Regions from separate parts of the Billgrantia sp. C5P2 genome, predicted to be linked through region 2. Evidence: riboswitches for the same ligand, from Rfam matches in the RefSeq annotation. Region 2 holds a riboswitch; the other holds the start of a gene.
The links. Region 2 has a riboswitch for thiamine pyrophosphate ahead of tenA (thiaminase II). Riboswitches for the same ligand answer to the same signal wherever they lie in the genome.
Positions count from the first base shown of each region.

Region 1: it holds a riboswitch for thiamine pyrophosphate, as region 2 does, so the genes downstream of both, ACRWQA_RS03925 (sodium:solute symporter family transporter) here and tenA (thiaminase II) in region 2, are expected to answer to the same signal.

Region 1 covers NZ_CM128542.1:818,707-822,110, reverse strand. Annotated here, with positions in the region: gene ACRWQA_RS03925 (sodium:solute symporter family transporter) at 1-1,153, opposite strand, end outside; TPP riboswitch at 1,143-1,251, opposite strand; gene ACRWQA_RS03920 (hypothetical protein) at 1,369-2,040, shown strand; gene ACRWQA_RS03915 (peroxidase-related enzyme) at 2,065-2,655, opposite strand; gene ACRWQA_RS03910 (sensor domain-containing diguanylate cyclase) at 2,733-3,404, opposite strand, start outside.
Region 2 covers NZ_CM128542.1:3,222,713-3,226,116, forward strand. Annotated here, with positions in the region: gene ACRWQA_RS14860 (VOC family protein) at 1-220, shown strand, start outside; gene ACRWQA_RS14865 (DUF4870 family protein) at 288-662, shown strand; gene ACRWQA_RS14870 (lysophospholipid acyltransferase family protein) at 667-1,596, shown strand; TPP riboswitch at 1,652-1,786, shown strand; gene tenA (thiaminase II) at 1,872-2,540, shown strand; TPP riboswitch at 2,578-2,696, shown strand; gene thiC (phosphomethylpyrimidine synthase ThiC) at 2,767-3,404, shown strand, end outside.

The sequences.
Region 1 (3,404 bases), 2.4 Mb from region 2:
CGAGCAGCACCGGCACCACGATGGCAGCGCACAGCAGGTCGGCAATCAGGAACAGCCGCAGTACCGAGAGCCCCTGCAGCGCCACGACCACCACCGGCACCATCAGTGCCACGGTGGCCAACCGGGCCGCACCGATGGAGAGCCCGCGCCTGCCGGAGCCCGCCACTACCAGCGAGGCGATGCCGTTCTGCAGCGTATCGACGCTGGAGGCTACCAGCGTAACCGCCAGCACCAGCGCCGGCAGCGCCAGCCAGCCCGGTGCTTCGCCCAGAAGCGCAAAGAAGGGAATCGGCGGCTCGCCAAGGGCCACGCCACTCATCGCCGCCAGCATACCGAGCCCGCCCACCAGGGCCACCACCGCCACGGTAGTCGCACCGCCCAGCCAGGCACCACGGTTGAGGGCATGGTCGTCACGCGCCGCCCATACCCGCTGCCAGTAGCCCTGGTGGAACAGGTTGGCGGCCGTGACCGCAATGATCAGCGTCAGCGCCACGCCCAACGCACTGCCCACGGGGATCGGCGGCAGCGCCGCCTCGATGGGCATCTCGGGCAGGCGCACAAGCGCAACCCCACCGACCACCAGCAGCAGGGCGATCAGCAGCCACGCCTGCCAGCGGTCGGTGGCCAGGCTCGCTCGCAGGCCGCCGACGGCGGTGTAGAGCAGCGTGGTGAGGGCCACGCCGACCACTACCAGCGCCGGGGGCACGTCGGAAAGCAGAGCGGTGATCGCGCCGATGGCGGTCAACTCTGCAGCCAGGAAGCAGGCCATGTAGAGGATCGAGACCAGCGACACCCAGCGCCGCACGCCGGCGCCATAACACGCCTCGGCGAACTCGCCGATGCTGCGGCCCTCGGGCAGGTGGCGGCGGATGGCCGGGCCGTAGAGCCCCAGCACGATGAACGGCAGCGCCGAGCCGATGGCGTAACCCGCCAGCGCCACGGGGCCGACGAAGGCGCCGATCTCCGGCGGCGCGAAGAGAATCCACGCGCCCATCCCCGAGGCCAGGAACGAAAGCCCCAGGGTCGAAGCCGACTGGGAATTGCGCGCGGTCACGTAGTCGTCGAGGGGGCCATCGGCCCGGCGGGCACGCAGGCCCAGAAAAGCAAAGCACAAAAGCGCCGCGCCGAGCACGGCTGACGTCAGGTAGGGCATGTCGCACTTCCTCCGCCGGTATGAACCGGATCAGGTTCCAGGGTCAGCGCCGTGCGCTCTCTCAGCCTCGCCGCAGCGAGACTCCCCTGGCGACAGGTGAATGAATTGTCGTTTCAGGCCTCAAGCCAGCCACCTTCGGGCCGATATGACCTGGAGCCCCTGGAATGATATAACAACGACAAAACCAGAACACTTCTCCCCCGCAGGGACCTACCATGTCATTCAGCGAAGCCAAGGAACACGCCCCCGGGCACCTTCACCAGATCTTTGCCGACCCCTATTCCGCGTTCGATAACCTGGCCATCGAGCGCCAATTGCACCTGCGGGTCGCCCTGCAGGCGCTGGTCTGCGAGCCCATGGCAAGCGGCCGCCTGACGCTGCGGGTCATCCATGGCTGGGAAAATGGCGGCTTCGAGCCTGCCGACCTGGCGCATGGCGACTACCGCATCGCATCGCTCGATGACCTGGCCCGGGTCAGCGCTGAGCATCAGCAAGCCATCGACAATGCCGCCCCGCTGCCGCGCAACAATGCTTCGCTGCTGGCCAAGCCGCTGGCCGACGCCATCGCCGCCGCCGAGGCCAAGGGGCCGTTGCTGGACGAGGAGACACGCACCATCCCTGCACGCTGGCCTGCCTTCGACCAAGGCCTCACGCTCTACACCTTCTTCAAGGTCTATCACCGCCTGACCTACGGCGAGGACGACGCCTACCGCTCCATCCACTGCCGGACACCCGAAGGCCCCCGCGAAATCCACGAATTCCACCTCGAAGAAGGCGAATTCGCCGTGATCCGCCCCACCGACGACGCCCTCGGCGACAGCGTGCTAGCACTGCACGTCAGCCAGCTGGAACCGGTGCGGATGCTGTTGGAAGCCTGCCGCGCCTGAACGGAACCAGAATCACACACCCAGTCACTTCTTCTCCCGCGGCACCCTTCCCATCAGGTAGAACTCCGGGTTGGGCGGGGTGCCGGTGAGGGTGACGAGGCGGTTGGAGAGGCCGAAGAAGGCGGTGATGGCGCCGATGTCCCAGATGTCGTCGTGGGTGAAGCCGACCTCGGTGAGTCGTGCGTGCCATTCGTCGGTGAGTTCGCCCACTTCCAGGCCGCAGTACAGGGCAAAGTCGAGCATTACCCGGTGGCGCTCGCTGATCGGCGCGGTGCGGTGGTTGATGGCCACCTGGTCGGCCAGCAACGGGTCCTTGCTGTAGATGCGCACCAGCGCGCCGTGGGCCACCACGCAGTAGAGGCAGCGGTTGCGGGCGCTGGTGGCGACCACGATCATCTCCTTCTCGGCCTTGGTCAGCGTGTCGGACTCCCGCTCCATCAGGGCATCGTGGTAGGCGAAGAAGGCGCGGAACTCATCGGGGCGGTGTGCCAGCATCAGGAATACGTTGGGCACGAAGCCGGCCTTCTCCTGCACGGCCAGGATGGCCTCACGAACATCCTCCGGCAGGTCGTCGATCGATTCGGGTACGGGGAAGCGGCTGAGCGGGGCTGACATGACGTTCTCCTGGATATTGTCGCTCTTGTCACGTCACAGTTAACGTCAACGTCAAGACGCTGTCCATGCAACCTCCGTCATGTCTCAGGCAGCAGGGAACAGGTGACCACTCGGTTGCGATCGCCCGCCTTGGCTTCGTACATGGCCTTGTCGGCAAGATGATAGAGAGACTGGACATCGCGCACTGCCTCGCATCCCTGGCAGGCCACCAGACCGAAGGAAGCCGTGATCACTCCATACCGAGACGCCTCATGCGGTATTCCCAGCCCCTGGAGGGCCTCTCGATACCGCTCCAGCAACTGCTTGCCAGCCTTGAGGGAGTCGACCTCGAGCAGCAAGCCGAACTCCTCCCCGCCCAGGCGGAACAGCCGGTCGCCGGCACGCCGGAAGTGGTCCTGAAGTAGCGTTGCCACCCGCATCAACACCTGGTCGCCAGCCTGGTGGCCATAAGTGTCGTTGTAGGGTTTGAAGTCATCGATATCCATGACCGCGAACAGCAAGGGCTGCCCGTTGCGTCGCCGCCGCTGCAGCTCCTGGTCCACCAGCTCCTGGAACTGACGGCGGTTCAACAAACCGGTCAGCGGATCGGTGCGCGACAGGATCGTAAGCTGCCGGTTGGCCCTTTCCAATTCGCGAGTTCGCTGCTGCACCTGGTCTTCCAGGCGCTCGTTGAGGGAGCGCTGCAGCTCGATGGTGGCGCGCTCGGCAACGAGTTTCTCGTTCTTGAACTGGTTGATCTTCCAGGCCAA
Region 2 (3,404 bases):
GCGTGCCGCCACCCCCACGCCGGGCAGTCTCGACCTCTGCCTGCGCAGCCTGCTGCCGCTGGATGAGGTCCAGCGGCACCTGGAAGCCCTGGAAGTCGAAGTGGAGCTCGGCCCCGTCACCCGTCAGGGTGCCAATGGCCTCATCGAATCGCTCTACCTGCGCGACCCCGACGGCAACCTGCTGGAAATCAGCCGCCCGCTCAAGGAGGCGCTCGAATAGCTGCCTCCCTGGCAATGTCGCCCACGGCCGGTATCATTGACGCAAACCATGAACGACTGGACGCCTCATGAACGATAGCCCTGAAAGCCGTAGCGTCATCGATTCGGGCGGAACGCCCGACATCACCCTGCCCATCGTCGTCTATGCCCTGTTCCTGGCAGGTATCGTCACGGGTGGCCTGACGACCCTGATCGGCGTGGTGATCGCCTACGTCTACCGTGGCGAGGGGCCTCACTGGTTCGATGAGCACTATCGATACCTGATCCGCACCTTCTGGCTCTCGGTACTCTATTTTGCCGTTTCCTTGCTGCTGACGTTGGTACTGATTGGCTTCGTGACCACGCTACTGGCTGTGGTCTGGCTGGTGATTCGCTGCGTCAAGGGCATCAAGCGCCTGCAGGAGCACCGCGCCCCCGACAACGTGGACGCCTGGCTGATCTGAGCCCATGAGCAAGACGCAGTCATCCACCGCCACCCTGCAGGGCCGAGCCATCGCCACGCTGTGGCGTACCCTGGCCGGCCGCCGCCCCGCCATGCTCTGGCGGCTGGCTCGCCTTGCCGGCCCGCTGGTGCATCGCTTCAGTCGGCGCGAGCGTGAGGTCACCGAGATCAACCTCGCCGAGGTCTATCCCGACCAAGGCACGGCCGAACGTCGACGGCTGGCCCAGGAGAGCCTGACCCACTCCACCGCCACCATGCTCGAGCTGGGCTTCGCCTGGATGGCCACGCCACAGCGGGTCGAAGGTTCAATTCTCGAGGTACACGGCCGAGAACTGCTCGACGATGCCCGTGCCGAGGGGCGTGGCGTCATCGTGCTGGCACCGCACTTCGGCAATTGGGAAGTGCTCAATTTCTGGCTCTCCAGCCATTTCCCCTTCACCGCCATGTATGAGCCGCCCAAGATCGCCGAACTCGATACGGTGATCCGCCAAGGGCGCGAGCGCATGGGCGCGAGCCTGGTGCCGACCAACCCGCGTGGCGTTGCCGCCCTGCTCAAGGCGCTCAAGCGCAGCGAAGCAGTGGGTATCCTGCCGGACCAGGAGCCCGACTGGGGCAGCGGCGTGTTCGCCCCCTTCTACCACCGCCTCGCCTACACCGCGACCCTGCTGCCCAAGCTGGTGGCCCGCACCGACGCCCGCGTGGTCACCGGCGTGGCCCGGCGCCTTCCGGGCCGCGGCTTCGCCATTCACTTCCTGGCCGCCGACGAGCGGGTCTACTCATCGGACGAAGAGCAATCGGCGACCGGCGTGAACGCCTGCGTGCAGGATGCCATCGCCCTGGACCCGGCCCAGTATCAGTGGGAATACAAGCGCTACCGCAAGGTGATCGAGGAGCAGCAAGGTCATCCGGAGCACAAGTCGTTCCGGCTGTATTGAAAGCCCATTTCGCTTCGGTGACTGGCAAGACGGGCTCTTCCTGCTAGACTGGCCCAGACGCTTGACGGGGTGCCGGTGGAACCGGCTGAGATCGCCATACGACATTGCTTGCTTGTGAGCAGTCGTCACGGCGGGGCCCGTAGAACCTGATCCGGCTCGTACCGGCGTAGGGATCAAGCGGTGGCCCCATTGCGGCAAGCATCCCTCACCTGCCCCCAGCCACCTCTTCCTTCCTCCCGCCCACGCTCCGGATCCGATTCGATACCGGAGGCAAGATGGGCTATCGCTTCAACGACCTGACCAACGCCTGCCACGACGACTGGCGAGCCTACATAGAGCACGATTTCGTGCGCGGCCTGGGCGCCGGCACGCTCGCAGAGGGCGCCTTTCGCCACTATCTGCAGCAGGACTACCTGTTCCTGATTCACTTCGCCCGTGCCTACGCACTGGCCGCCTACAAGAGCCGCAACCTCGCCGACCTGCGCCAGGCCCATGCGGGCCTCAAGGCTATTCTCGACGTGGAGCTCGGCTTGCACGTGGGCTACTGCCGCGAATGGGGCATCGGCGAGGAGGCGCTTGCCGCGCTGCCCGAGGCACGGGCGACAATGGCCTATACCCGTTACGTACTGGATACCGGCAACCGTGGCGACCTGCTCGACCTGCACGTGGCGCTGGCCCCCTGCCTGGTGGGCTACGGCGAGATCGCCAATTGGCTGAACGCACAAGCCTTCACGCTGCGCGGCAAGACCAACCCTTATGACGCCTGGATCGCCATGTACGAAAGCGACGAATTCCAGGCCGCCATGCACGCCGAGCTGGAGTGGCTCGATGCCCGCCTGGCCGACGTCACTGCGGCGCGCTTTGTCGAGCTGGCCGAGGTGTTTCGCGACGCCACCCGGCTCGAGATCGATTTCTGGCAGATGGGACTGGATCGAGCGATCTGACCCGCTGCCATGCAATACCCGCCGACATGGCGGGCAAACACGCTTGACGGGGTGCCGTTGAAGACGGCTGAGATCATGCAGCGCCGCGCGCCCAGCATGGATCCCGTTGAACCTGAACTGGCTAGGACCAGCGTAGGGATCAAGCGACATGCAGCCGGGCGCCGCCCTGTTGCCCCTGTCCTCCCCAGCTGTCCTCCCTGACGACCCACAACAAGGGAGAACACCCATGAGCAAGACCCAGCACTTCCTCGCCGATACCGCCATGGTCGACGAGGCTGCCATCCAGCCGCTGCCCGGCTCGCGCAAGGTCTACGTCCAGGGTTCACGCCCCGACATTCGCGTGCCTTTCCGCGAGATCTCGCTGTCGCCCACCCGGACCTCCGGCGAGGACGAAGAGAACCCGCCGCTGCTGGTCTACGATACCTCGGGCCCCTACACCGACCCCGAGATCAGCGTCGATCTGCGCCGCGGCCTACCGGAGCTGCGCCGCGCCTGGATCGAGGAGCGTGGCGACACCGAATTCCTCGACGGCCCCACCTCCGACTACGGCAAGCGCCGGGCCAACGACCCCATGCTGGCCCAACTGCGCTTCGACCTGAAGCGCACGCCACGGCGCGCCAAGGCGGGTAAGAACATCACCCAGCTGCACTACGCCCGCCAGGGGATCATCACCCCGGAGATGGAGTTCATCGCCATTCGAGAGAACCAGCGCCGGCAGGCGCTCGGTACTGAGGAAGTCGAACGAATTCTGGGCCACCAACATCCGGGCCAGGGTTTCGGCGCACGCCTGCCGGAAGAGATCACCCCGGAATTCGTGCGTGCCGAGGTGGCCGCCGGGCGGGCGATCATCCCCTGCAATATCAA